Linked DNA regions of Prosthecobacter dejongeii. The protein of the gene in region 1 interacts with the protein of each later gene in a pairwise test. Links are inferred from orthologs where the notes say so. Each region holds a gene or a part of one and is shown on either strand. Other genes may lie near its edges. The genes, in order: dprA and recA.

Region 1 (8,167 bases):
TACGTTAGGCCGCCAGTGCTCCCTCGTGGATTGAATGAGAAGGCCAAGACGAGTTTTGAACTGGACATGGCCCCGCCCACGAGGGGCTGGAAAGGACAGGGAAGACTGCGGCTCCAGGCCGATGCCACGCTGGAGGGACGTAACCTGGAGGCGCGCTGCAATGGCACGCTCTTAGAGTCCGTGAGCGATGTCCGTGAACCTTTTGAAAATCCTTACCCTTCCTTGTTAGGCCTGCCTGAAAACCTGCATGCTTGGAGCCTGCCCACCGCGCTTTTAAAAAATGGCCCCAACATCTTTGAGGTTCGCCATCTGGGTGGTAAACCTGTGACTCTGGAATACCTGGATGTGAGCATCGCTTGAGCTTCGCGGGCCAAAGTCAGGGGCGGTCGAAATTTGAATAAACATTGTTTGTGAAGGAGCACCATGTACCCAAAACAACGATTCTAGACTTTGGGCTCCTAGACCACTCGACCGCCCCTCACCCCTGGCCCTACTCCCCGCAAGCGGGGTGAGGGGGATGTCTTTTGGCCTTCGTCTAACAAAGACCATTCACACCTTCAAAGAGGCAGCACTGGTCTCGACCTTATCTCAGGTTTACCCCTCAAACGCTGGAGTGCCGCAGGCCGCAAGACAGAGCGCGAGTTTTCAACCCGCCTAACTTTCCTAGCGATAGCGGCCTACCCAATAGCCCTCGTTCGCTCTTCTGCCGCTCTCCAAAAGCATCTGCTAACGCCGCAGCGACTCGGCGTCACAACTCCGTCATGCCGCCGCGTTTGATCCAGGCATTCAGGGGTTCATAGCTCTCGAGATCCAGCTCAAACGCGCAACCAAAGGGCGCTGCATTGACACTGTGAAGATCCAACCGCCCTTTGCGAATATGCAGCGTGGGAAAGCCACTTTCATGCTGGCGATAAAGATCGCCATGGTGCAGGAGGGCGGCGTTTTGTATGGCATCGGGATGCATCGAGAGTCCTTTGAAATAGTGGTGGCCATTGCGCTCCACATGCGTCACCCCCAGGGCGGCCATCATGGCCAGATCTTGCAGTAGGGCTACGGGGCCCACATTGGCTAGATCTTCGCCACTGAGAATGAGTGGGCGCGAAGAAGTGGCCGCCCGCACTTTCAGCAAAGCCGCATTGGCTAGGCCTTTGACGATGCCTTTGCAGTTCTTGTGACTGGTGCCGATGTAGCCCAGAGCCAAGGCGCGGGGGAGGTCGGTCACTGCGCTGTCGGATTCATCAATGATGAGTCCAGGCCCATCCTGCCAAGCGGCGAAGGCAGGAGCGACGTCGTCTTTCAGTGCATGGGCGCGATGCAGTGGTTGCTCAATGAGCAGCAGGTTTTGAAAAAGTGGGGCGAGGGCAGGTTCGGCTCGCAGCGTCTCGTAAAAGTCGCGGAAGGAGGCGAGGTCTAGAAACTGCTCATTGCCATCCAGCGTGGCGTGAAAGCCCGTGTGACATTCGCGAGTGAGAACCGTAGTGATTTCGCGCAGCCGTTGCAGATCAGTTTCTGGCTGGCCGCAAACTTTGATCTTAAAGTAGCGCAGCCCATAGGCGCGGATGGATTCATCGAGAGCGTGAGGAAGTCCATCATGCAGTTTTTCCTCTGCTGGGATGTCTTGAGCGAAGAGCGGATCTCCCAGACCCACGGTGTGGCGCACGTTGATCTGAGATAGAGGCTGTGGAGCTAAGACTCGGGCCACCGAAAGACCGTGCAGCTCCTCATGAATCTCTCCCAGATTAATGCCTAGGCAGTCAGAGCCTAACAAAGAATGCAGGGGCGTGCCTGCTGCTTTGGCGAGAGCATCCAGCACGGCCCGCTCCATGAGGCTCACACCCAGGTTGGCCAGCAGGGAGGGGATCTGTTTCACGCTAGCCCAGCGGGCCTGCTCTTGATACAAAGTCTGCCACCAAGCAAAAAATGTGACGGGTGTGGCTGACGCTAAACGAGCGATGCGGGAGGCATTCTGGACCACGGCCAGCATCTCAGCCAGATCCTGCTCAAAATAGCTGTGAGGATCTTTGGTAAACCATTTGGGCGGCAGGCCTTCACTGGCGGTGCCCTGGATGGTCTTGCCATTCACGCTCATCTCCACCCGCACCAGCAGGTGGGGCAGGGCGCACATGCTGGCAATCCCATACCGAAAGGGAAAACGCGTGCGCATGGGCAGCACATGAAAACGGAAGTCGTGAATCTGAAATCGCATGAAGGACATGGGAACGCAGATGCGTTCAGGTTTCACGTTCTTTCCGCTGGTCAGGCAGGATTTGCCGGGGCGGTGTAGGGCGGTGATTCATCGTCTATCTCTCTCATGAAACTTCGCCCTCTGCTGCTATCGTTGCTCTCGCTGGCCCTTGTGGCACCTGCCTGGTCCCAAGAAACCAAGGCTCCCGCCAAAAAAGCAGTGCCGAATCCCTCGCTCCTGCCCGTGCAGGATGTGGCGGGCCTCCCCCGCGTGCTGCTGATCGGGGATTCCATCTCCATGGGCTACACGCTACCCACACGGAAGCTGCTGGAAGGCGTGGCCAATGTACACCGCATTCCCCAGAATGGTGGGCCGACCAAAAATGGTGTGGCCAACATCGAAAAGTGGTTGGGTAACAGCAAGTGGGCGGTCATCCATTTCAACTGGGGTATCCATGACCTGAAGTTCATGCCGGATGGCAAACGTCAGGTGGAAGCTGCGGACTATGAAGCGAATCTTCGCACGCTGGTGACACGCTTACAAAAGACGGGAGCGAAGCTGATCTGGGCCACCACGACGCCCATTCCAAAAGGCCCACTGCTCCCACCGCGCGAGTTTGGTGAAGTGAGCGAATACAATGCCATCGCCGCCAAGGTCATGCAGGAGAATGGTGTCACCATCAACGATTTGAACGCCTGGATCACTCCCAAACTACCCGAGATGCAGAAACAGCAGGACGTGCATTATCATGAGGCAGGCTCTGAGTACCTGGCGCAAAAAGTCGCGCAAGAAATCAAGGCTGCGTTGGCGGGAGCGAAGTAGATTTCATCCTTCAATCTGACACGTTACACCAACGGCTCCACGATGATCTTCGGGCCCTGGATTTCGCGAATGCGGACGGGGGTGCCATTGGGCAGGTAGCCACCTTCCACCATGGCCTCCAGGCGGCGCTCACCAAACTGAACGGTGCCGTAAGGGCGCAGGGCACTGCAAGCATGGCCCTCATTCCCCACACTCAAAGAGACCGTGGGTGTCATCATCGCCTCGCCACCATCAATGGAGGAGGTGAGTACCAATTTCTTAAACGGACCCGTTTCAGGCAAGAAGCGGAACACGGCCAGAATGAGAACGCCCGCACCGAGGATGCCTAACGCAAAGTTGCGCAGCCCAAGGGCATAGACCTGGAGATCGAACCCCACCTCCTGCGGGATGTCTTTGCCATCTCCTGGCAATGGGGTCGGAAGCGGCACTTCCCAGCCGGACATGGTGTAAACCAGGGCCACCATGATGAGGAAAAAACCGAGGATGCCTGGCACCAGCAGACCGGGGAAGAGGGCGAGCTCAAGGATGAGTAGAAACACGCCAATGACAAACAGCGCTGCCACCACCGCTGTCTCCTGGCCCACCAGACTGCCCGCCACATAATGACCAAAAAAGAACAAGCTGAAAGCAGCGATGGAAACAAATCCGGGAATGCCAAACCCTGGCGTCTGCATTTCAAGATACCCACCCGCCACGCCGATGAGAATGAGGATGGCTGCATATTTGGTGACCCAGATGGCAATGGCCTCAAACATCGTCGGTTCGGCTGTGACCGTGGCTCCTTTCAGCCCTTCAGCCTTTTTGATGTCGTCCAGGCTGTCCACGATACCTTTCGCAAAGACCGGTTTGCCATCCAGTTTCATGGTCGCTTCCTGGGCATCCAGAGTGAGGATGGAGTCCTTCGTATCCAGCACGAGATCGCCCACTTTCAGCTCACGACTCATGTCAATCATGGCCTCGATCACACGCGGGTCGTGGCCTTTGCGTTTGGCTACGGCACGGGCCATGCCCATGGTGGCAGAGTTCATCTTCGCGCGTTCGGCATCGCCCATTTCCTGGGCATTGCCATAAATGGGCGTGGCAGCCCCGGCAGTGCTGGTGGGGGCCATGTAGATGCCATCGGTGGCCACGGCGATCATCGCGCCGGCGGAAAGGGCGCGTTTATTGACGAAGGCAAAGCTGCGGGGTTTCAGCTTTTGCAGGTCATTCATCATGAGGTCCACCGTGTCCCAAAGAAGCCCGCCAGGGGTATCCAGGTCAAAGATCACCGCTTCAGCGCCTTCATCCGTGCAACGTTCCAGCGTGCGGGACATGAACTCAAACCGGGCGCGGGCGATGAGATCCTCCTCCCCCACCGGGATGATGACCACTTTGCCTTTATAACTGCCTGTCTGTGCCTGGCCATGACCGATCATGATCCACAGACTGAGGCAAACCAACAGCGGCAGGAGCAGGGCAGACTTCATGTCGTGCACCATAGCGGGCCGAAGCTCGATGGCAATGCGGGAGGTGGGGGTGAGGCGAGACAGGAGCACACGCTCAAGGAGTGAGGGCTTCCAGCCCTCTCGAGATCCTCCTCAACTCCTGCAACATCGAAGGCCGGGGCGGAGCGCGAGTTTTTAACTCGCTTAACTTTCCTGGAATCTACGGATACGTCAACGTCATCGCTCACTGTCAAACCGACCTGTAGGCACTGTGGCTTGGGGCGAATGCATCACTCGGAGAGTGATGCATACTGTACTTGCGCTCTAAGCGCAGGATCTCCACCGAGTGGCCTAACCACGAGCTGCGGTGAGAACTTCATCGAAACGCTCAGCCATGCGTGCGGCGCTGAATTCGTTGCGCACACCTTGCAACCCCTTGTTGGTGATCTGTTCCCGCTGGTGGTCATCCTGCAGCAGGGTTTCCAGGGCATCTGCCAAGGAGCTCACGTCATCGGGTGCACACAAAACGCCGCCACCGGAGGCCGCAATGAGCTCGGGGAAGGCGCCATGCTCAGGCTGCACCACAGGCACGCCACTGGCCATGGCCTCGACGATGTAAAGGCCAAAAGCCTCGCCATAAGTGGCGGGCACGGACATGACGGTGAGGTTGCGGAAGAACTTCACTTTGTCGGTGAAATTCAGGTTGGGGTGCCACTCCACGCGCTGGGTCAGCCCGGCCTGCTGGAGCTTCTTTTTCAGACCGTTGACGTACTTGTCATCGGCGGCGGTTTTGGCCCCGCCGATCTTCAGTTTCACCCGTGGGACCGTGCCGCGTTTGGCGAGTTCAATGTAGGCATCCACCAGGGTGGTGAGGCCTTTGCCATGGATCATGCGGGCGAAGTAGCCGATCACGGGCCAGTTGGGGTCGGGCTCGGCCACGCCGAAGGAGTTGGCATCCAGGCCATTGTAAACCACGGCCATTTTTTCCTCACCTACGCCCAGTTTCTCCTGCATCACGCGGGCGTAAAACTGGCTGGGAGCGACGAACCGGGAAACATGCTGCGCATTCACCCGCATGGCGGACCAGGACTGGCTGCGGTAAGGCTCGATCAAGGTATCGAGAAAGGAATCTTCCCCCTGAAGCGAAACGACCACGGGGATGCCGAGATCACGCTCGATGGCTGGGCAAAGGCCCATGAGCAGGCTATTAGAAAGGGAGATCACATCGGGGCGACCCTCGGTGCGGATCCATTCGATGAGGCGCTTCCACTCCGGCCACTGGCGGCCGCCTTCGCCTTGCAAGGCCCCCAAGGCCATTTCGCCAAGATCGCGCGGGCTAGTCATGCCCATGAATTTGGAGGCAAAACGCAGCCGCTCCGGTTTATCCAACCAACGGTGGATGAATCGCGGCATGAAACGGAACCAGGGCAGCTTCTGCTGCAAATACAAGGAGATGCCCCCTACCCGAATGCCAATCTCAGGGTTGGGTGCCTCGCGATCCGTCACCAGTGGGAGGTAGAGCGGAGCCATGATGGCATCATGCCCGCGTGAGCGCAGGGCTTTGATCAGCGCATGATCTCGCAGGCAGCTTCCGCAGTGAAAGTTGCCGGTGCCGGGCGTGAGGTGGAGGATGCGCATAGGAGCTGGGACAGAGAAAAGGGGCGCGATGTTTAACGCAGGGGATACGCATCGGCAAGGGCCGAGGAATCATTCATCCCACACGAACATAACGTCGGCCAGGCAATGCCCGGACGAGACGTTTCATTTCCAGGCGCATGAGGTTGACATTCACCGTGGCTGTGGCCAGGCCTGAGCGGGATGTCACTTCATCAATGTGCAGTTCTTCCGTGCTCAATGTCTGGTAGAGAATCTTTTCATCCAAGGTGAGATTGGCAGGAGACGAGACGGGTTCCACCTTAGGCGCGATGGGGGCTGTGGGGAAAAGGGTGGTGAGGTCATCCAGGATATCCGCCGCATCCATCACCAGCTTGGCCCCTTGCTGAATGAGGCGATTGCAGCCGCTGGAGGTGGGCTTGTCAATGGGCCCTGGCACGGCATAGACGGAGCGGCCCTGCTCAGTGGCCTGCTGCGCTGTGATGAGAGAGCCGCTCTTGATCGGGGCCTCCACCACCAGCAGCCCACTGCCCCAGCCTGCCACCACGCGGTTGCGATACGGGAAGGTCTGGCGATCTGCCATGCGATCCACCGGGTATTCACTGATGACGGCACCATTTTCAGAGATGCGCTGGGCCAGGGCAATGTTTTCAGGCGGATAGAGTTTCCCCATGCCTGAGCCGATGACCGCCACAGTGCGTCCTTTAGCCGCCAGGGCAGCCTCATGAGCGGCGGTATCAATGCCACGCGCCAGACCGCTGATGACGGTGTAACCCGCATAGGCGATCTGAAAGCTGAGCTTCTTGGTCGCATTCATGCCGTAGATCGTCGCATGGCGGCTGCCCACCACGCCGATGGCCTGATGGTCGCGCTTTTGCAGCTCCCCCCATACGTAGAGCAGGATGGGTGCATCGTAGATGCCCTTGAGGAGGGGAGGGTAGAGATCATCCTCCTGAGTTAGCAGGGTTAAGCCGCGATCTTGAATCTTTCGCAGCTCCTGCTCCAGTTCCACCACGCTTTCCCAGGCCGCAATGGCTTCCGCCTGCTTCGGGCCAAAACTTTCCACCTGGGCGATTTCAGATGCCCTGGCCCGCAGCGCGGCTTCAGGAGAGCCAAAGGCCTGCACCAGCCGCCGAATGCGCACCGGTCCCACTTGGGGGATCAGGTTCAGGGCTAGGTAGGCTTCCGTGCGGGTCATGCAGCATGGTCGCGAAAGTCCGGGCAGACTCAAGCCTGCATGCGCTCCTTTCTTCCCGTGAGGGCAGTTTTATCAAAGCACGCCTCAAAGATACAGAGTGGTCCCTGGTGGCACAGTCCCTTTTTTAGGAGCCTTTTTACGGCTTCCTGGGCGCATCCCGCCATCGGGGGCATTGGACTTCGGCTTCTTCACCTTTTCGGAAGTCACTGGGGCCAGTGGCACTGGCGGTTCATACTTGGCGTATGCTGCATTGCCCGTTACCTGCACGGGCGTGCCGTGGGGAGTGGCATGATAGAAGATGGAGGCCATCTTGGTCGGCAGGCGGATGCAGCCATGCGACGCTGGATACCCCGGCAGGTATCCCTCATGCATGCCCACCGCCCCGACCACACGCATGAAGTAATGCATCTTGGCCCCGACAAATCGCGCCCCCGCCGGGCAGGGATCAATACGCGAATCCACATCTTCCATCACCACATTTCCCTCCGCATCCACATAAGCTCCGTAAATGGACGAACGGTGATAAACATCTTTCTGGGTGATCTTGAAACTGCCTGTGGGGGTGTCATGACCATCACGGCCCGAGGAAATGGGGGATAGGCCCACCAACTTGCCGCCCTTGTAATAGCGAAGGCGCTGCGCCGACAGGTCAATGACCAGTTTGGGACTGCCTGCCACCTGATCACCGATCCAAAAGCTGTCGTCCCGCTTGGGCGGTCCCGCCTGGCCGGCTGCTTCCTTTGGAGCCGAACTGCAACTGCTCATCAATAAACCTGCGGCCAAGAGGGTCAATGCAGAGCGGAGAAAGGAGGAGGCGTCAGTCATGGGCGGGAGTTTCCTGATCAAAAAACGAGCACAGGAGATTGTCGAGACTGGAATACGATCTGGATGTCTTATGAGCTGAGTTTTCAAACCAAGACCGCG
Region 2 (16,886 bases), on another replicon or contig:
CTAGACTCACGCAGGCCGCTACAGCAGCCATGGCCACCAGTGGTTTGCCAATCGCCGAGACGATGTCGGGTCGCTTAGCTGCCTGCCAAAGTGTCAGGAGAAAGCCGAGAAGTAAGACACTGTTTCCCCAGCCCAGCCATAAAGTCGTCAGCGTGGCCCCTGGAGATTCAAAGAGGGAGCTGCGCAGCAGCAGTGCCGCCCAGAGTACGGACGCTGCCTGCATCCAGCGGTCACGCCGCAGTGCCTCTGCCAGGTTTTCATGGCCGCCAGCCAGCAGCCACAACGTGGCCAAAATGAGTCCCCAGGCCAGTTGTAGCCACTGGTTATACATCACGAAATAGCCGCCCAGAAAGCCTGCCATATTGGCCAGCAGTAAAGACTGCCGCCAGGAGAAGGCCTGCTCGCCTGACAAGGGGATAGGCGCATCGTCCAGTCGCCAAGTGGTAGCGCCGACGGCGGAGAATGGCGGGCGTTCAGGCATTAGAAAGGAGACCAACCTTAAGCACAGTTTAGGTTTTAGCCAAGGTCTTCCTGCAAACAGCACTCTGCGTGCTTGCTTCCCCGACTGCGCCCTGCTTTAAGTCCACTGACTGTTTTTCAAACGGACTGTCTGCTGAAAAGACGAATTCACCCTGGGCGATTTCAATCTAGGAGGCGGGCTCACCGTCTTTTCATTTCCTTTCAGAAAGGCAAGATTTTTGGAAACGGGTCTAAAACTGCTTTACGAACACACGCTTGTGCGTCAACTGTTCGCTCGAACATTTAATTTTACGCTCTATCACCATGGCCAAGTCCCCTGCTAAAGAAACCTCCGCTGAGCCCAATGCCAACAAGATTGCTGAGGCACGCTCCCGCAACCTGGATCTCGCTATTCAGCAGATTCAGAAAGACTTTGGCGAAGGTTCCATCCTGCGCATGGCTGGTAATGAAAAAGTGGATGTGGCCGTCATCCCGACAGGGAATGTCTTGATTGATCAGGCTCTTGGCGTCGGCGGTTTTGCCCGCGGTCGTGTGGTGGAAGTGTATGGCCCTGAATCCTCGGGTAAAACCACGCTTACGCTTACCGTGATCGCTCAAGCCCAAAAGGCAGGTGGTCTGGCAGCCTTTATTGACGTGGAGCACGCGCTCGATCCCAATTACGCACGCCGCCTTGGGGTGAAGATGGATGAACTCCTCGTCTCTCAGCCAAGTTCAGGTGAAGAAGCTCTGCGCATTTGTGAAACCCTCGTTCGGTCCAATGCACTCGACGTCATCGTCATTGACTCCGTAGCGGCTCTGGTCACACGCCAGGAGCTCGAAGGTGACATTGGCGACTCCACCGTGGGCGCTCAGGCCCGTCTCATGAGCGCCGCCCTCCGAAAGCTCACGGCCATCATTTCGAAAGCCCGCACCTGCTGCATTTTCACCAACCAGATTCGTGAAAAGATCGGCGTTATGTTTGGTAATCCTGAAACCACTCCTGGCGGTAAGGCTCTGAAATTCTACTCCAGTGTGCGTGTGGACATCCGCCGCATCGGTGCCATCAAAAGCAGCGACGGTACTGTTACCGGTAACCGTACGAAGCTGAAGGTCGTCAAAAACAAGCTCGCCCCTCCTTACACCGAGGCCGAGTTCGACATCATGTACAATGAAGGCATTTCCAATGTGGGTTCCATGCTGGACCTAGCCATGGAAAATGACATCCTGCAGAAGCGCGGTTCCTGGATCAGCTACAAAGGCACACAACTCGCCCAGGGTCGTGATGCGGCCAAGGAAGCCCTGAAGGCAGATGCCGCTCTCTACAACGAGATCGAAGCTGCGGTGAAGGCGAAGCTGAATGAAAAAGGCGGCTCTACTGGGGGCGGTGCTACTCCAGCGCCTGCTGCGTCCGCGCCTATCACCGAGTAATTTGAAGAGGAGAACGATCTCAAAGCTGAGATCGTCCTCCAAGAATGGACTCCGCACAGTCTTCACTGGGTGGGAAGCTCCTGAGCTCAAGGTGAACCACCTGCACAGCAGGTGGCGCTGAGAGCTTGAGGAGTCGATTATGAGCTGTATGCTCAAACGTGCTGGTTGGTTTAGCATGATGACCAAACGGTATCTGGGACAGCGCGCCTAGCCAAGATCCCCACTGGACGCCTGGTCCTGCCCGGGGAAAAGTGCAGGCTCTGTGATCAAGCGTCTTTTGCCCTCCCCTCTGACTGATGTGGCCCTGCTGCTGCGCTGGGCACTGCTGGCGGTGCCTGTGGGCCTGGTGGGAGGCTCTGCCAGCGCTCTGTTTCTATGGGCGCTGGACTGGGTGACGCGCACGCATGCCACGCATCCAGAGCTGATTTGGGGCCTGCCCGTCGGGGGTGTTTGGGTCGGGTGGTTATACCATCGGTTTGGCAAAGGGAGTGAGCGTGGGAACAACCTGCTCATGGATGAAATCCATCAACCGGGTGGAGGGGTGCCTGCTCGCATGGCCCCGCTGGTTTTGCTGGGTACATTGGTCACGCATCTGTTGGGTGGCTCGGCTGGGCGTGAGGGCACGGCGGTGCAGATGGGCGGTAGCTTGGCGGGACTGCTGGCGCGGTGGTTTCGGGTGCGTCCAGAAAATCAACGGCTCATGCTCATGAGTGGCATTGCCGCAGGCTTTGGGGCGGTGTTTGGCACGCCTCTGACAGGGGCCATCTTTGCCATGGAGGTGCTGGTGATGGGGCGGTTGAATTACGAGGCCTTGATTCCCGTTTTGGTGGCCAGCCTGGTGGGGGATGTCACCTGCACGGCTTGGGGCATCCATCACACCCTGTATCATCTGGAAGTTTCACCCGAGGCGGGTTTGCGTGCTCCTTTAGAGTGGCTGCTTTTGGCAAAGGTGGGGCTGGCCGCCATCGCTTTTGGTCTTATGGCGCGCTTTTTCGCCGCGTTGACCCATTCTCTCCAGCGGGGGATGGCCCAGCTAGTGAGTTACCCTCCCTTGCGCCCGGCGGTTGGTGGGCTCGTTGTCATTGGGCTGGTGTATCTTCTCGGGACACGCGACTACTTGGGCTTGGGGGTCGAGGCGAATCGTGCCGGTGGGGTGAGCATTGTGTCTTCGTTTGAGACTGGAGGTGTCACACCCTGGAGCTGGCTGTGGAAGACGTTGTTCACTTTGGTGACCTTGGGTAGCGGATTCAAAGGCGGCGAGGTCACTCCTTTGTTCTTCATCGGTTCTACGCTGGGCCATCAGCTCGGTCTGCTTTTCCAGGAGCCGGTGGCGCTCTTTGCCGCTTTGGGGTTCATCGCTGTTTTTGCAGGCGCAGCGAATACGCCCCTGGCTTGCACAATCATGGGCATTGAGCTCTTTGGGGCTCACTACTCGGTTTACTTCGGCGTGGCCTGCTTCGTGGCGTATTTTTTCAGCGGTCACTCCGGCATTTACAGCGCCCAGAAAATCGGCGTGCCTAAACGACCGCCAGAACACTAGCGCAGCCGCTGCTCGCCATTGCCATTCTGCTTGAAGTAAGCATCGCGGGCCTTGCGCAGTTCTTCCAACCGGGAGGCCACATCGGCTTTACGCTGGGTCTGCTGTTGCACCTGGGCTTTGACGAAATGATTGTTATTCCCCAGAGTGCGCCAGGGGCCAACAGGGACTTCGTGAACGTCCACAAAGCGCCAGTCGCATTTGCCATTGCTGTTCATGCCCAGGTAATCTCGCACCGCCGGGCTGACATCAATGCCGGCTCCGCGATTGCTCGTGTTCTTGGGCTTGGCATTGCCAAAGACATACTCATGATCATCCGTGACGAATGGGCCACAGTCTTCCCACTGGGCGTAGCAAACGCGGTTGCCATAACGGATCGCCACCCAGGTGCCGCGCAGCACGGTCTTACCAGGTTTGGTGAAACGCTGCTTAAACCATGGGATCACGCGTGAGGCCTCAGGCTTGTGCGTGGAGTAGTCCTGACAGTCATTGTATGGCAGCGCGATGTAGAAGGGATTCAGCCCAGGGGTAAAATTGAGCGGGCAGAAGTTGTTGCCACGTTTCAAGGGATCCGGGTCATCGTAGCCGCCGAAGTTCTTTTCCCATTCCGTGTCCCAAGAACTCTTGTTGTTAGGCGTGGGGTTGTTTTCGGTCGGTTGTTCACCCACCCAAAAAACCGTGGCCATGATGTCCGTCTTCCAGGGATACTTGGAGTAGCCCAGCCGTGGCATGGTGGGGGAGTTCACACGCGGGACAGCCAGGGGAGCAGGCGGGTTAGCCACGGCACTGCCTGTGGCGCTCACTTTAGGCAAGGACTGCCCCATGAGCGATCCGGCTGCTGCTGAGAACAACAACAGAAAGAGGAGAGAGCATCGTGGGGGGGCGGCGATCATGCTTTCTTCAAGAGACGGACGGCAAATGTAACCGACAGACCCGGAGTAAGGCAATCTTAAAAGACACTGTTCATTTGAAATGTCTTTAGACCCGTTTTCTCCCCGGCTTTCAGGTGGCGGCAGGGAGAGTTTCCGAGTAAAAAGCCCCATGAGCTCTGAGCCCGCCGCCCATGCCACGTCTGCCTTGCCCAGTACTTTTCATGCGGCGGATTACGAATTTGCCCAAGATCTGTTGGATGGTGACAAGGCGGCCTGGGCACGTTTTGATCAGGAATTGAAACCTTCCATGCTGGCCAAACTGGCGGCTGCGGGTGCCACCCATGCCGATGCCCAGGAAGTGATCGGGATCGTCACGGAAAAGCTCTGGGCGCAGAGAAAGTTGGAGGCTTACTCCGGCTCAGGCCCTCTGGTGGGATTCGTCCGCACCATGGCAGCCAATGTCTGGCTGGAATACCTGCGCAAGCACCGCCGCATGGTCCCTGCCACGAATCTGACCCACGAGGATAACGATGCCGACCCGCTGGACTCCTTATCCAAAGAGGCCAAGGCCGCGCCCCAGGAAACACCGCTGGCCCAACTGCTGCGAGATGCCCTGCTGCATGCCCTGGCCCAGACGGATGCTGAGGCTCTGCTGGTGCTGCGGCTTTCCCTCCTCCAGGAGGTGAAACAGCGGGATCTCTGCGCCGTGTGGGGAGGCTGCCATGAGGGCACCATCTCCCGGAAAAAGATGGAGGCCATGGAGCAGATCCGCGATGCCACGCTAGCCTACCTAGCGGAAAAGGAGCCGACTTTGCAGATTTCCTGGCAGGATCTCCTCGAAGCCTGTGGCGAAGGGGCCGAGGCCATTTTAGGCCCTTCGGAATAAAAAGCTACTTTCTGTGCAAGTTCCCCACCGGCCCTGCATCCACCCATAGATACCCCGCCATGAATGCCGAACACGATCTCTCCATCCTCGCCAATTTCCTCCGCCGCATGGTGCCTGACGTGGAAGGCCACGACATGGGCGACCCGCCAGCGGAATTGATCCCGAGATTGGATGCCTTCGCTGCGGGTAAGGCCGACGCCAAAGAGCGCTCCGCCCTGGCTCTGCTGCTCAAAGAACATCCCGAATACCTGCGTTACCTGGGCAGGGCCATTCGCAGCCGCGCAGCTTGAGCATACTCTTCTTTAGGGCATGGGGATGGCCAGCGTTCGCATCATCTCCTTCGCGCTTTCCACACTCAGATCCGGGCGCAGAGACAATAGGCGAGCCAGCCAACCCGTGACCCGAGGTGCAGCAAAGCTGCTGCCCGTCACCACCTTCCACCCGCCCTGCCAGGGCACGCGTACTTGGTGCCCATGCGCTAAAAATTCCACCATGCTGCCTGGGCGGTGGGCCCAGGGGTGATCCGGCAGATCTGCCAGATTCACCGTGATCACGGTGGGGAACCAGCCTGGCCACTCGCGTAGGTTGGCGTCTTCATTACTGCATGCCGCTACGATGTGGGTGCGGCGCAGGTAGGCTTCGTCCGTCCATTCCTTGTAGGGCATGACAAAACGGGCCTCGCCTGGGCTGCCGAAGCTGCAATTCAGGATGTGGTACCCGCGCTGCATGGCCAGGCGGGCGGCCTCCCAGATGATGGTGGTGCGGCTGCGCAGGTCCCCATCCAGCACGCGGAAGCTGCCTAGCTCTGCCTCCGGCGCGAGGCTGCGGATGATCCAGGCAATGGCCGTACCGTGGCCCATGGCATCGCCGCCACTTTCGGTGACTTTGAGAAAAGGCCCTTCTCGGGCAAAGGTGACATCGTCCCGGAGTGTCAGCCCCGCTAGGGCAGGGTGTGCCGTCTCGATCCCCGAATCGAGAATGGCGATGCGCACGCCCTGGCCCGTGGCGTTTTGGAGGTCCTCGTGCGTCATGGTCATTCCTCCGTGCCCAGCACCCAGGCCGTCAGGCGGTGTTCAGTCAATTTTCCCACTGCCGCTGCGGTCGTCTCCATCGCGCTTAGATCCCCCGGGGTGAAGGCGGCTGGCGGAGCATAGTGGGAGGGGAAGTCTGCAGTGGATTCCGGCACACGGGTCAGTTCTGGCAAATCCTGGAGACGGATGAGCCGCACGGCGGTAATCACCCCGCGCAATTCACCGGCGAATTTTAGAGGCACGGCCAGCATGGCCCAGGTGAGCACGCCCAGGCTGTGATCCAACTCCTGATTTTGCCGCTGGTGAAAACACACCTCGCTCTCACTGGCGGCCAGGCCACTGGTAAAGACCAGGCCGGTGATGCCCTGGGTGGCAGGTAGGCGAAAGCTGCCCACAAAACGCGCTGCATCGGGCCCATTGTTCCAGACAGGCAATAGGATTTGGGAGTTTTCCAGGGCAAGCCATAGGCTACCTTCATCCGCCTGGATGCTGGCCAGCGTCTGCTGGATCAGCCTTGCGGGCAGGCCTTCCACCAGGGCTGCGGGGTTTTGCTGGAGGGCATGCTGGGTAAAGTGCTCGCGCCTCAGCGCCAGTTTCTCCTCCAGCGAGCTTAATTCGGGGTCTGGAAAGCTGGAAAACGGCGCGGCCATTCTTTAGGCATAGCATGAAGACGCGGGTTTGAGAAGAGAACGCTTGCGGGAGAGGGACAATGTTTCGACTATCGGCCCACCCAAAGATTTCGGGTCTCATGAAACGTTTTTTCTCCTTCGGCAAACGCACGCCGCCTCCTCAGGCGGCGCCTTCGGTGTCTGAAGGTGTGGCGGGCTGGGCCCCCATGCAGATTTATCCCTCCCCTTCTGAGCTCACAGGGATGATGCCTGCGGGTGAGTATGTCTTTGATGCCCTCATCGGCCAAGGCGGGATGGGAGCTGTGTATCGCGGGCGTCAGTTGAAGCTGGACCGGTCCGTCGCCATCAAGATCCTGCATCGCCAGCACGGCACGGATTACTCTTACGCAGAAAGGTTCCGAAGGGAGGCCCAGTCCTTGGCTCAAATGAGCCACCCCAACATCGTCAGCGTCTATGATTTCGGGGTAGTGGGGGACTACCTTTACTACGTCATGGAGCACATCGAGGGAACGGATCTGCACCACCTCCTCAGCACCCGGCAAATCACGCCCGCCAGAGCGGTGGAAATCCTTCCCGCTCTCTGCGATGCGCTCTTTTATGCGCATTCTAAAGGCCTCGTCCACCGTGACATCAAGCCGGCGAATGTGCTCATCGCCCATGATGGTCGCGTCAAGTTGGCGGATTTTGGCCTCGCCAAACGTTTCGATAAACCCAGCACCCTACTCACCCATAGTAACATGGCCATGGGCACGCCTGACTATGCTGCGCCTGAGCAGTATGACCCGCAGGCTGTGATTGATCATCGGGCGGATATCTATGCCCTGGGCGTGGTGTTTTACCAGATGCTCACCGGCACCGTCCCGCGTGGCGCGTGGCAGCCGCCGTCTGCCCTGGTGGGCACAGACCCATGTCTGGACATGGTCATCGTACGTGCGCTGCTGCCAGACCGAAATCAGCGCTACAACTCGGCTGCAGAGTTTAAGCAGGCCCTGCTGGCTAGTCTCACAGTGCCCATGGAGTCTGCCCAGGCACCCATCCAGGTGACCACGCCAGCTCCCTCCTCCCGCCCGCTTCAGGGGCGGGTGCTAGTGCTGGAGGATGACCTGCTGCTGCGCCAGCTCATCGTGAGGAATCTGAAGCAGGAAGGTTTTGAGATCGTCGAGACAGGCGATGGTGCCGATACTGTGCGCCGCTATAGCGAGGCCATGTTGGCGGGTCAGCCTTTTGATATGGTCCTCATTGATCTCACCATTCCCATGGGGATGGGCGGGGCCCGGGCCATGGAGCTGCTTTTGCAGATTGATCCCCAGGTGGATGCCATCGTCTCCAGCGGCTACCGCAGTGATCCCGCCATGCTGCATCCAGCCGCCTATGGCTTTGCCGATGTTTTGCCCAAGCCCTATGACAGTGCGGAACTCACGCGCATCGTCCGTCAGGTCCTCCAGCGGCGTCAGCGGCGGCTGGGCCTCTGAGTGCAGGTCCTGTACATGAAGCACCGCCCGCCAGGTGACCAGCGTGCGGTGCGACGTGAGTGGCTAAACCACGAGTTGAAGTCTTAGTGCTTGTGACCCTTTTTGGAGTCGCAGCAGGCGCTCTTTTCCTTTGAGCAGCAGGCCGCAGCAGCTTTGCCGCTAGGTGCCGTGCAGGAGGAACAATCCGCCTTTTTGCTAGCGCAAGAAGCGAGGAGCAAGGAGGCAGAAGCGAGGCCAATGGAGAGAAGACGGATCATAGAGAGAGTGTCGGTTGGAAACAGGTAGTCTATGAGACGACCTCGAAACCATTCAAATTACTTGCTCATCTGCACCGGTGCTGGTGGTGGCGGTGGGGGAGCCTTGGAGGCGCAGGAGACGAGACCACCGGCGATGACCGATGCTGCGAGAGCGAGGAGGGCGTATTTCATAGTGTGTTATGTAACGTGTTTGTTTGAATGCTACAGCATCCACAAGTGAGACTGAGCGTGGCGAGGCTAACGACAATTCCAGTATTTGCAACGGGCCAAATCGCAATGTTCTGCGTGGTAGATTCGCAGGAGTGAGAGATCTTCCATTAAGCCAGGAGATCTTTCACCACATGACCGTGTACATCGGTAAGGCGGTAGTTACGCCCCTGGAAACGATAAGTGAAGCGCTCATGGTCAAAGCCCAGCAGGTGCATCACCGTGGCCTGGAAGTCATGAACGTGGACTTTTTTCTCCGCCACGCTGAAGCCCAGTTCATCCGTACTGCCATAGTCAAAGCCGGACTTTACTCCACCACCTGCCATGAAAAGGGTAAAACAATCGGGGTAATGATCCCTCCCTAGCACCTTGCTAGCAGCGGTGCGGCCCTCGCGGAAAGGGGTGCGGCCAAATTCACCGCCCCAGATGATGAGGGTATCCTCCAGCAGCCCCCGTTGTTTCAGGTCTTTGATCAGTGCGGCCACGGGCTTGTCCGTCTCGGCCATTTTTTTCGTTAGACCATCGGTGATGCCAGAGGCCTCTGAGGTGCCATGAAAGTCCCAGCCCCAGTCAAAGAGCTGTACAAAGCGCACGCCTTTTTCCACCAAGCGGCGGGCGAGCAGGCAGTTATTCGCAAAGCTGGCTTCCCCGGGCTTGGCCCCATAGTCCTCGATGACTTTGGCAGGCTCTTTGGAGATATCCATCACCTCCGGCACACTCATCTGCATGCGGTAAGCCAGCTCGTATTGGGCGATGCGCGTCACCGTCTCTGCATGGCCCAGTTCTGCGGCCTGCTGTTCATTCAGATCCTTCAGAGCATCCAGCGTGCGGCGGCGCAGGTTCCGGTTCATGCCCGCTGGGTCAGAGGCATACAAGACAGGATCACCTTTGCTGCGGCATTGCACCCCTTGAAAGACGGAAGGGATGAAGCCACTGCCCCACAGGCCCTGGCCGCCACTGGGCTGAGTGCCGCTGGAGATGAGGGTGACGAAGCCGGGTAGATCCTGGTTTTCCGTGCCCAGTCCGTAAGTGGCCCAGGAGCCCAGAGAAGGCCGTCCCTGACGGGTATGCCCGGTGAATAACAGAAGCTCCGCAGGGGCATGATTAAACTGGTCCGTGTGCATGGACCGCACCATGGTAATCTCATCGGCGATGGTGTGGAAGTTCGGGCAGGCATCGCTCATCCACATGCCTGCTTTGCCATACTGTTTAAAGGTTCGAGGTGTGCCCATCAGCTTTGGCACGCCGGTGGTGAAGGCAAAGGTACGACCTTTGAGGATGGAGTCTGGGCAGTTCTGCCCATCGTGTTTCACCAGCTCCGGTTTGTAATCGAAAAGGTCCAGGTGCGGGGGCGCGCCAGACATGTGCAGGTAGATCACCCGCTTGGCTTTGGCCGCGTGGTGCGTCACCCTCGGGGCCATGGGGTTCTCTGTTCCAGGCATGGCTTTACCTTGGCCTTGCAGGGCCTGAAGAGCGATGGCCCCCAGGCTAAACTGGCCCGCCCCACTCAGGAAGGTGCGGCGTGTGGTGAATTCGAGGCTGTCGTGGCGGACGGGGTTCATGGGCACAGTCAGGGCAAAGTTATCTCCGCATCACAAATTCATCCAGGTTCATCACCACGTTGGCCACAGTGGTCCAGGCGGCTAGTTCAGCGATGTCTGCGTCTTTGGGCGCTGGGCCTAGGGGATCAGTCGCCATTTTTACAGCTTCTTGCGGCTGCGCGCGGTAGTCGGTCAGCGCCTCGTCATGCAGCTTTTGCAGGGTGGCCCGTTCGTGGTCAGTGGGAGTGCGGGCCACGCAGAGTTGGTAAAGGTGGCCGATCTTGTCTTCCACGTTCATCAGTCTGCGGGCCATGGCTTGATGCGTCTCGATAAAGACGGGGTCATTGAGCGTGACAAAGGCCTGGAGTGGGGTGTTCGTGCGACCCCGGCGGATGGTGCATACTTCGCGGTTAGGCGCATCGAAGGTGCTAAAACTGGGGTAAGGGCTGTTGCGCCGCATCTCTGTGTAGAGGCTGCGACGGTGCTTGTCTTCACCTTCACTCAGCGTCCAGTCATTGCTGCGACCAAAGGCTGTGGTGAGGCCCATGTTTGGTGCCAGAGGGCGCACTGAGGGGCCGCCCATTTTATGACTCAGCAGTCCGCCGACGGCCAGGGCCTGATCGCGCAGCAATTCACCCGTCGCGCGGAAGCGCGGCCCACGAGCCAGGAGGCGATTTTCAGGATCGCGCTCATTGAGCTCAGCCGTGCTGCGGGAGTCTTGGCGGTAGGCCTGCGTGGTCACCATCAAGCGTAGCAAGTGCTTCATATCCCAGCCGCTATCCATGAACTCCGCCGCTAGCCAGTCCAGCAGTTCTGGATGAAAGGGTAACTCCCCCTGACTGCCAAATTCCTCGCTGGTGCGCACGATGCCGATGCCGAACAAACTTTCCCACAGGCGATTCACGGTCACACGTGCGGTTAGGGGATTTTCCCGGTTCACCAGCCAGCGTGCCAGCGTGAGCCGGTTCCGTGGAGCTTCTGCGGGCAGTGGGGGGAAAACGGCGGGGGTGCCTTCCTGTACTTCTTCGCCCAGTGCCTGCCAGTTACCACGGAGTTGAATGTGGGTCTTCCGGCGTTCTTTGTTAGGCAAGTCCATCATCACCGGCACCGTGACGGGCTTCGTGCGGCTGAGTTCCTTGTTCAGAAAATTCAATCGCGCACGCTCGGCCTTGGCTTCGGGCGCGACAAAGCGGGTGTAATAAGTTTGCAGGGTCTTTTGCTGCTCTGGGTTCCGTTTCGCGGCGGCTAGGGCCTCGGTGACCTTCTTGTCTTTGATGGCCGGTTTGCTCGTCAGCCATGTTTCGTAACCCTTCAGCCAAGTCTCGGGATTTTTAGCGAACTGAGCTTCCAAACCAACGGCTTCTTGCTGCCACTGCTGGCGTTGTTTCTTCACTTCCGCAGGAAGAATTTCGTGAAAGGGGGCTTCGTCTTTCTTATCAGCATCCGCACTCTGATTCAGGAAGGCGTAGGCCTGGAAGTATTCCTTGTGGGTGAGAGGGTCATACTTGTGCGTGTGGCACTGCGCACAGGCCATGGTGGTGCCCATCCACACGGCAAAGGTGGTATTGACTCGATCTACCACAGCAGCGATGCGGAATTCCTCATCGCTGGTACCACCTTCGTTTTGGGTCATGGTATTGCGATGGAAAGCCGTGGCGATAAGTTGATTGTCCGTCGGGTCGGGCAGCAGATCCCCAGCAATTTGTTCGATGGTGAATTGGTCGAACGGCAGGTTTTGATTCAGTGCCCGAACGACCCAATCTCGAAAGGCCCAGATCTCGCGCGGTTGATCGCTGGGGTAACCGGAACTGTCAGCGTAGCGGGCTAGATCCAGCCACTGCCTGGCCCAGTGTTCACCAAACGCGGGTTTGGCCAGGAAATGATCCACCATCCTTTCATACGGGGCTTTTTGAAAAGCCTGCAGTTCCTCCAGCGTGGGCGGCAGTCCTGTCAAATCCAAGGCCACCCGGCGAATCAGTGTCGAGGCATCGGCAGAGGCTTGGAAAGCCAGTTTGTCCTCATGAAGCCGTTTCAGTAGAAACGCATCAATCGGTTGGGTGTCTTTTATCCGAGGGACGGGTGGCCTAACCACTTTTTCGTAACTCCAGTGGCCGCCCCATTTGGCACCTTCCTGGATCCATTGTTTCAGCAGCGCCACCTGGGCCGGCGGAATGACCTTGTGCTGCTTTGGCGGCGGCATCACTTCATCCTTGTCGGTGGAGAGGATGCGCTGCAGCAGAGCGCTTTGAGCGGGATTTCCTGGCACCACGGCTCGTACGCCGTCATGATCAGCCTTAGCTGCCGCTTCATCATCCAGCCGCAGCCCGGCCTCACGCTTTGCCTCATCGGGACCATGGCAGAAAAAGCAGTTCTCGGAGAGTATGGGGCGGATCTGCCGAGAAAAATCCACCGCAGCCAGCTTCCCAGTGAGCAGGGGCGAAAACAGACAAAGAAATGGGAAAAGCCGCGACATGGAATCAGGGCTAGATACGCGGCTCAGCCGTGTATCTTCCCAGGGCTGCGAGGATAGTCCATTGGTAGAGCAGAGACTTGCTAAGTTCTGTTAGCTGAGTCCTAGACGGGAGCTCGGGCTGCACTCAGCAAGCCCTCCCAGGTGATCTGCAGCCTGGATCACTCCAAGCCAGGGGGTTTTTCAGAGACCTTGCGGCCTCCAGGGCTTTTCGGCGCGACTGGAGGTTTGGTGGGGTCAAAGTATTCGCCGCCATGGATCTCGGCTTCGCCTTTGCCATTCAGCGCCATCTGGGGCCGATCTCCATTTTGCTCACGGTAGTAGGAGCGCTTTTTCAAGGAACCATCTGGAGCCACGATGCAGTGTGCATAGATGTGTGGCTGAGCCAGGAAGAGCGCATGGAGTTTGTTTTCGCGATCCAGGGTGATCTGTGGATCATGCGCCATACTGATGGGGCCCAGGCGGTAGGTCTGGAGGCGCAGCTTCGTCTTGTCATCAATCAGGCGGAAATAAAGGGAAGTGTTATCCATATCCGTGAACAAAATCACGGCATAACGGCGGGCTTCGCCAGCGCCTTTGTAGCCTTCAGGAACACCGAAGGCTTGTTCCCACATCGGTTTGTTATCGGTGATGTTAAAACGCACACGGGCACTCGCGTAAAATTGTCCTGATGGGGTGTGTGCCACACGTGCTGTTAGGCCGTAGTTGCCGATTTCAGTGGGTGAGTAGGCATCCGTCACCGTGATTTTTTTCTGGATGGTGCCACCGGCGGGAATCTGCACCAGCTCTACCCCAGAGACTTCAATAGGTGCCAGGGGGCGGCCACTGCTATCCGTCATTTCAAAGGACATCCACACGGCACGACCAGGCCCACCCAGCACGACATCGGCACCAGAGCGATTCGTGATTGTGACGGAGGCAGGGATAGCTTCCAGCACCATATAATTGGTTCGGGGTAAGGTCAGCCCGACCTGGAACTGGGCCTGCGCGGTGAGCGCGAGCAAAAAGAAAAAGAGGGGGGTGAGATAGCGCATGACTGATTGAAAGCGGAAAATGGAGGAACAGAAAACTCTAAAATGCGCTCCAGCCCTCAAAGAACGGCTTCCCGGTCACTTTTTCGGGGCAGGGGTGAGATCGCTGGCCGTGCGGAAGCCACGGGCCAGGGTGGACTCTGAAGCTGATTCAGCAAAAAAGCGGGTGGTTAAAAGATCGTTGCTGCCTTTGAGCGCGAAGTGCCCACCGCGTACCACAGGTACACGCAGGTCTGGGTAATCCGGGTGGGCGGGCCAGAGTTCGCCCGTGCGTTCACTGGCGGTCCATTCGGAGACATTACCTGCTAAGTCGCAGATGCCATAGGGACTAACATCGCCAGATTTGCGGTCAGCCGGTGCCCAGAGATTGTAGCCGTCCTTACCACCGCCTTTACCATTGGCGTCGTAGTCATCTCCCAGATTGGCTAGGGTTTTGTCCGCTTTATTGCCCCAGGGAAACAGCAGGCCCTTTTCACCGCGCGCGGCTTTTTCCCATTCTTCTTCGGTGGGCAGGCGCTGGCCTTTCCATTTGGCATAAGCGTACGCATCCCACCAGTCCACCTGCGTTACAGGGGTGTTCAGGCTCAGGGGTTGACCATTGAAGGTGGCCCCAGCTTTGGCGGCTGCATAGGTTTCCGCCCATTTGGCAGGCGTGTGGCCAGTCTTGGTCTTCGGCTGGTCGGGGTGGTCAAAGGTGGTCGTGGGAGAGTCTTCCAGCGCCTTCACAAATTCACCGTATTGGCCGATGGTGACTTCGTGTTTGCTGATCTGGTAAGCCGGGAGGTTGCGGGATTCCTTCTTCTGATAAATAAAATTTCCGGCAGGAATAGTCACCATTTCCTCCTTGAGCAAAGGTGTCGTGGTGGGCGTAGCGGTGCCCACCAGATTGCCCAGACCAAAAACGGCTGCTAGGGCCGCTGCTGCCAGAGCCCAGGCCCACCAGGGGGTAGGGCGCTTGCTAGCAGAGGCACCCTCTTCGGCCTCGATCCGGCGCATGATGCTGCGTTCCCGCATGGCATCGCGAACGTCGTCCAAAGCTTCCAACAAACCATTCCAGTCATGCCCGGCGTCTGCCAAGGTCGCGAGCAGCCCGCGGGCTTTGCCTTCACTGGCGAGCGGCTGCACGAGGTCTAAAAGTGCCGCCACTTCTTCCACGGCCACACGTGGCCGGCTGCCTGCTGGGCGGAAGATGTTCACGATGCTGGCTTGGTTCTCGGCATCCAGGTAAATATCCCGCGCATACAGGCGGCGATGGTGGTTGCCACGCTCCACGGCATACTGCATGGCCTCGGCGACGCCAAAGAGCAGCTCGGCGATTTTCCGCTCAGAGAGATGCTCCCCAGCGGCTTCCATTTCCTCAAGGTTGCGGCCTCGCGGCAGTTCACGGGTATAAAAAATCAGTCCATTGACGGCACCGGCTTCATAAAGCGGCGCGATTCGAGGATGCGAGATGGAGGCTTTCAGCCGTTCGCGTTCTTTGAATCCCTGAATCGCATCGGGTTGGCTCAGTAAGTCAGGCCGCAGTAGCACCAGGGCCACGGGCCGCTGGACCGTGACCTGGATGGCGCGGTAGGTTTCAGATTCTGTTTCCTGTGTCAGGCGGTCCTGCACTTGGTAATTGCCAAGCATGGTGCCAGGGGCCAGGAAGGGGGGCAATTCCACACAGCACGGAGGTGTTGGGGCCGTGAGTGCTGCCTGCGCTTTCAGCAAAAGCTTTTCCGCGCTGTAAGGCGCATCCAGCAGCACGGGCCAGCCGGCGATCTGGGATTCAAATCCGGTCAGGTCATAGCGCGTGGTGAAGAGCACCTTGGCTTTGGGAAACCGAGTCAGCGCGCTGTCACGCAGATTAAAACCCGTGTCGCCACTGGCAGCAGGAATGGCTTCGGTAATCAGCAGGTCTAACTCAGCCGCTCGGCCGAGCCAGGAGCGCCCTTCGGTGACGGTGGCCACGCTGTGGACGGTCCAGCCAGGTGGTTGTCGGAGGGCTTCAGTTCGGGGGCCGCGAGTGTCGGCATTGGCATCGAGAAAAAGGATCGTCATCGTATCGGGGGGCAGGGCCGTCAGTTCGTCAACGGCGGGAGCAGCGGGTTCACACCACCGGGGACGGTCTGGGGCGTGCGTGAACCAAAGTCCAGGAGGTCGCGCGGTTCTGCGGCCACGTCCTGGAGTTTGTGCTGGTAGTAGAGCCGGACGACGTAGCCGTGGTAAGAACGGCGGCCGTGGGCGGCAATTTCTCCCGGAGTGAGTGCCGGCAGGAAATAGGTTACATCAAGAGGTTCTTCACCGATGCCGCTCCAGTCCACAGGCGCAGCGGCCCAGGCAGAGACAGGTTCATCGGCGATGGTTTGGGCGATTTTTTCGCCATTCACACGGTCAAAAAAGTACACGTCAATGTCCACCTGGCTGGGGTCCACATTGCCATTGCCCTGACGTAAGATGGGGATGCGTAGCACCACCTTTTCACCATTGGTGGAGGCAGGATCACGGGCGGTTAGGCAGGCTCCCAGGGAAAGCATTTTCCCACCCTCACCGCCCGTCAGGGCCGAAAAAGCTGTGCTGGCTGGGGAGGTAGCAGCGGCTGCAGGTGTGCTGAGGCGGCGTTTCGCCAGGTCGCGAAAGCCCGCTGCACGTGCGGGATCCATGCTTTCCAGTTGTCTCCATAGAGCTGCGGCTTTGTCTCCCAGCCCCATGGTTTCATAACATTGAGCCGTCTCCGACATCACCTCCGGGCTCGCCGGATATTGGAGATCCGCGCGTCGGAGGACTTCGAGGGCACCTTGCATGTCACCTAGCCCACGCACTTGTTTGGCCAAGTCGATCATTTCTTCCAAGGACATGTTCGCTGCGGGATCTGCCGAGGGCATTTTAGCAGCGGGTGCAGGCGTAGGAGTCGGCAGTTTAGCCGTGGCGGCCACTGGTGCTGGGGCTTGGGACGCTGGGGCTACTGCAGGTGCTGGCGGGGTGGTCGGCTGCGTGGCGGGTCTCACTGCCGGAGGAGTGCCTGTCGGCGGGGCAAAGGAGCCAATCGCCGGCGGTGAAAAACTAGGTGCCGCAGGTGCCGGGGCC

Evidence for each region.
Region 2: the proteins of dprA (region 1) and recA interact in binary tests that used the Bacillus subtilis proteins (3 or more experiments, as listed by UniProt). The link is inferred for Prosthecobacter dejongeii from one-to-one orthologs.

Annotation. Positions count from the first base shown.
Region 1 is NZ_JACHIF010000002.1:281,545-289,711, forward strand. The notes cover bases 5,194-8,167. They hold dprA (DNA-processing protein DprA), read right to left. Parts: upstream 7,244-8,167; coding sequence 6,143-7,243; downstream 5,194-6,142. Other genes in these bases: HNQ64_RS06415 (glycosyltransferase family 4 protein), read right to left, coding at 5,194-6,069; HNQ64_RS06425 (L,D-transpeptidase family protein), read right to left, coding at 7,328-8,068. Also shown: HNQ64_RS06395 (hypothetical protein), read left to right, coding at 1-360; HNQ64_RS06400 (enolase-like domain-containing protein), read right to left, coding at 749-2,215; HNQ64_RS06405 (SGNH/GDSL hydrolase family protein), read left to right, coding at 2,312-3,007; HNQ64_RS06410 (NfeD family protein), read right to left, coding at 3,031-4,473; more of HNQ64_RS06415, read right to left, coding at 4,783-5,193. UniProt on the Bacillus subtilis protein: Protein that helps load RecA onto ssDNA during transformation. Binds cooperatively to circular ssDNA, is able to bridge different segments of DNA. Favors the loading of RecA onto SsbA- or SsbB-coated ssDNA and formation of RecA-DNA filaments.
Region 2 is NZ_JACHIF010000001.1:923,717-940,602, reverse strand. The notes cover bases 29-2,835. They hold recA (recombinase RecA), read left to right. Parts: upstream 29-783; coding sequence 784-1,887; downstream 1,888-2,835. Other genes in these bases: HNQ64_RS03570 (voltage-gated chloride channel family protein), read left to right, coding at 2,150-2,835; HNQ64_RS03580 (O-antigen ligase family protein), read right to left, coding at 29-481. Also shown: more of HNQ64_RS03580, read right to left, coding at 1-28; more of HNQ64_RS03570, read left to right, coding at 2,836-3,427; HNQ64_RS03565 (hypothetical protein), read right to left, coding at 3,424-4,317; HNQ64_RS03560 (RNA polymerase sigma factor), read left to right, coding at 4,466-5,182; HNQ64_RS03555 (hypothetical protein), read left to right, coding at 5,242-5,472; HNQ64_RS03550 (S8 family serine peptidase), read right to left, coding at 5,485-6,213; HNQ64_RS03545 (GAF domain-containing protein), read right to left, coding at 6,216-6,863; HNQ64_RS03540 (protein kinase domain-containing protein), read left to right, coding at 6,962-8,314; HNQ64_RS03535 (DUF1501 domain-containing protein), read right to left, coding at 8,889-10,340; HNQ64_RS03530 (PSD1 and planctomycete cytochrome C domain-containing protein), read right to left, coding at 10,360-12,792; HNQ64_RS03525 (hypothetical protein), read right to left, coding at 12,951-13,823; HNQ64_RS03520 (SUMF1/EgtB/PvdO family nonheme iron enzyme), read right to left, coding at 13,899-15,860; HNQ64_RS03515 (tetratricopeptide repeat protein), read right to left, coding at 15,881-16,886. UniProt on the Bacillus subtilis protein: Multifunctional protein involved in homologous recombination, DNA repair and competence.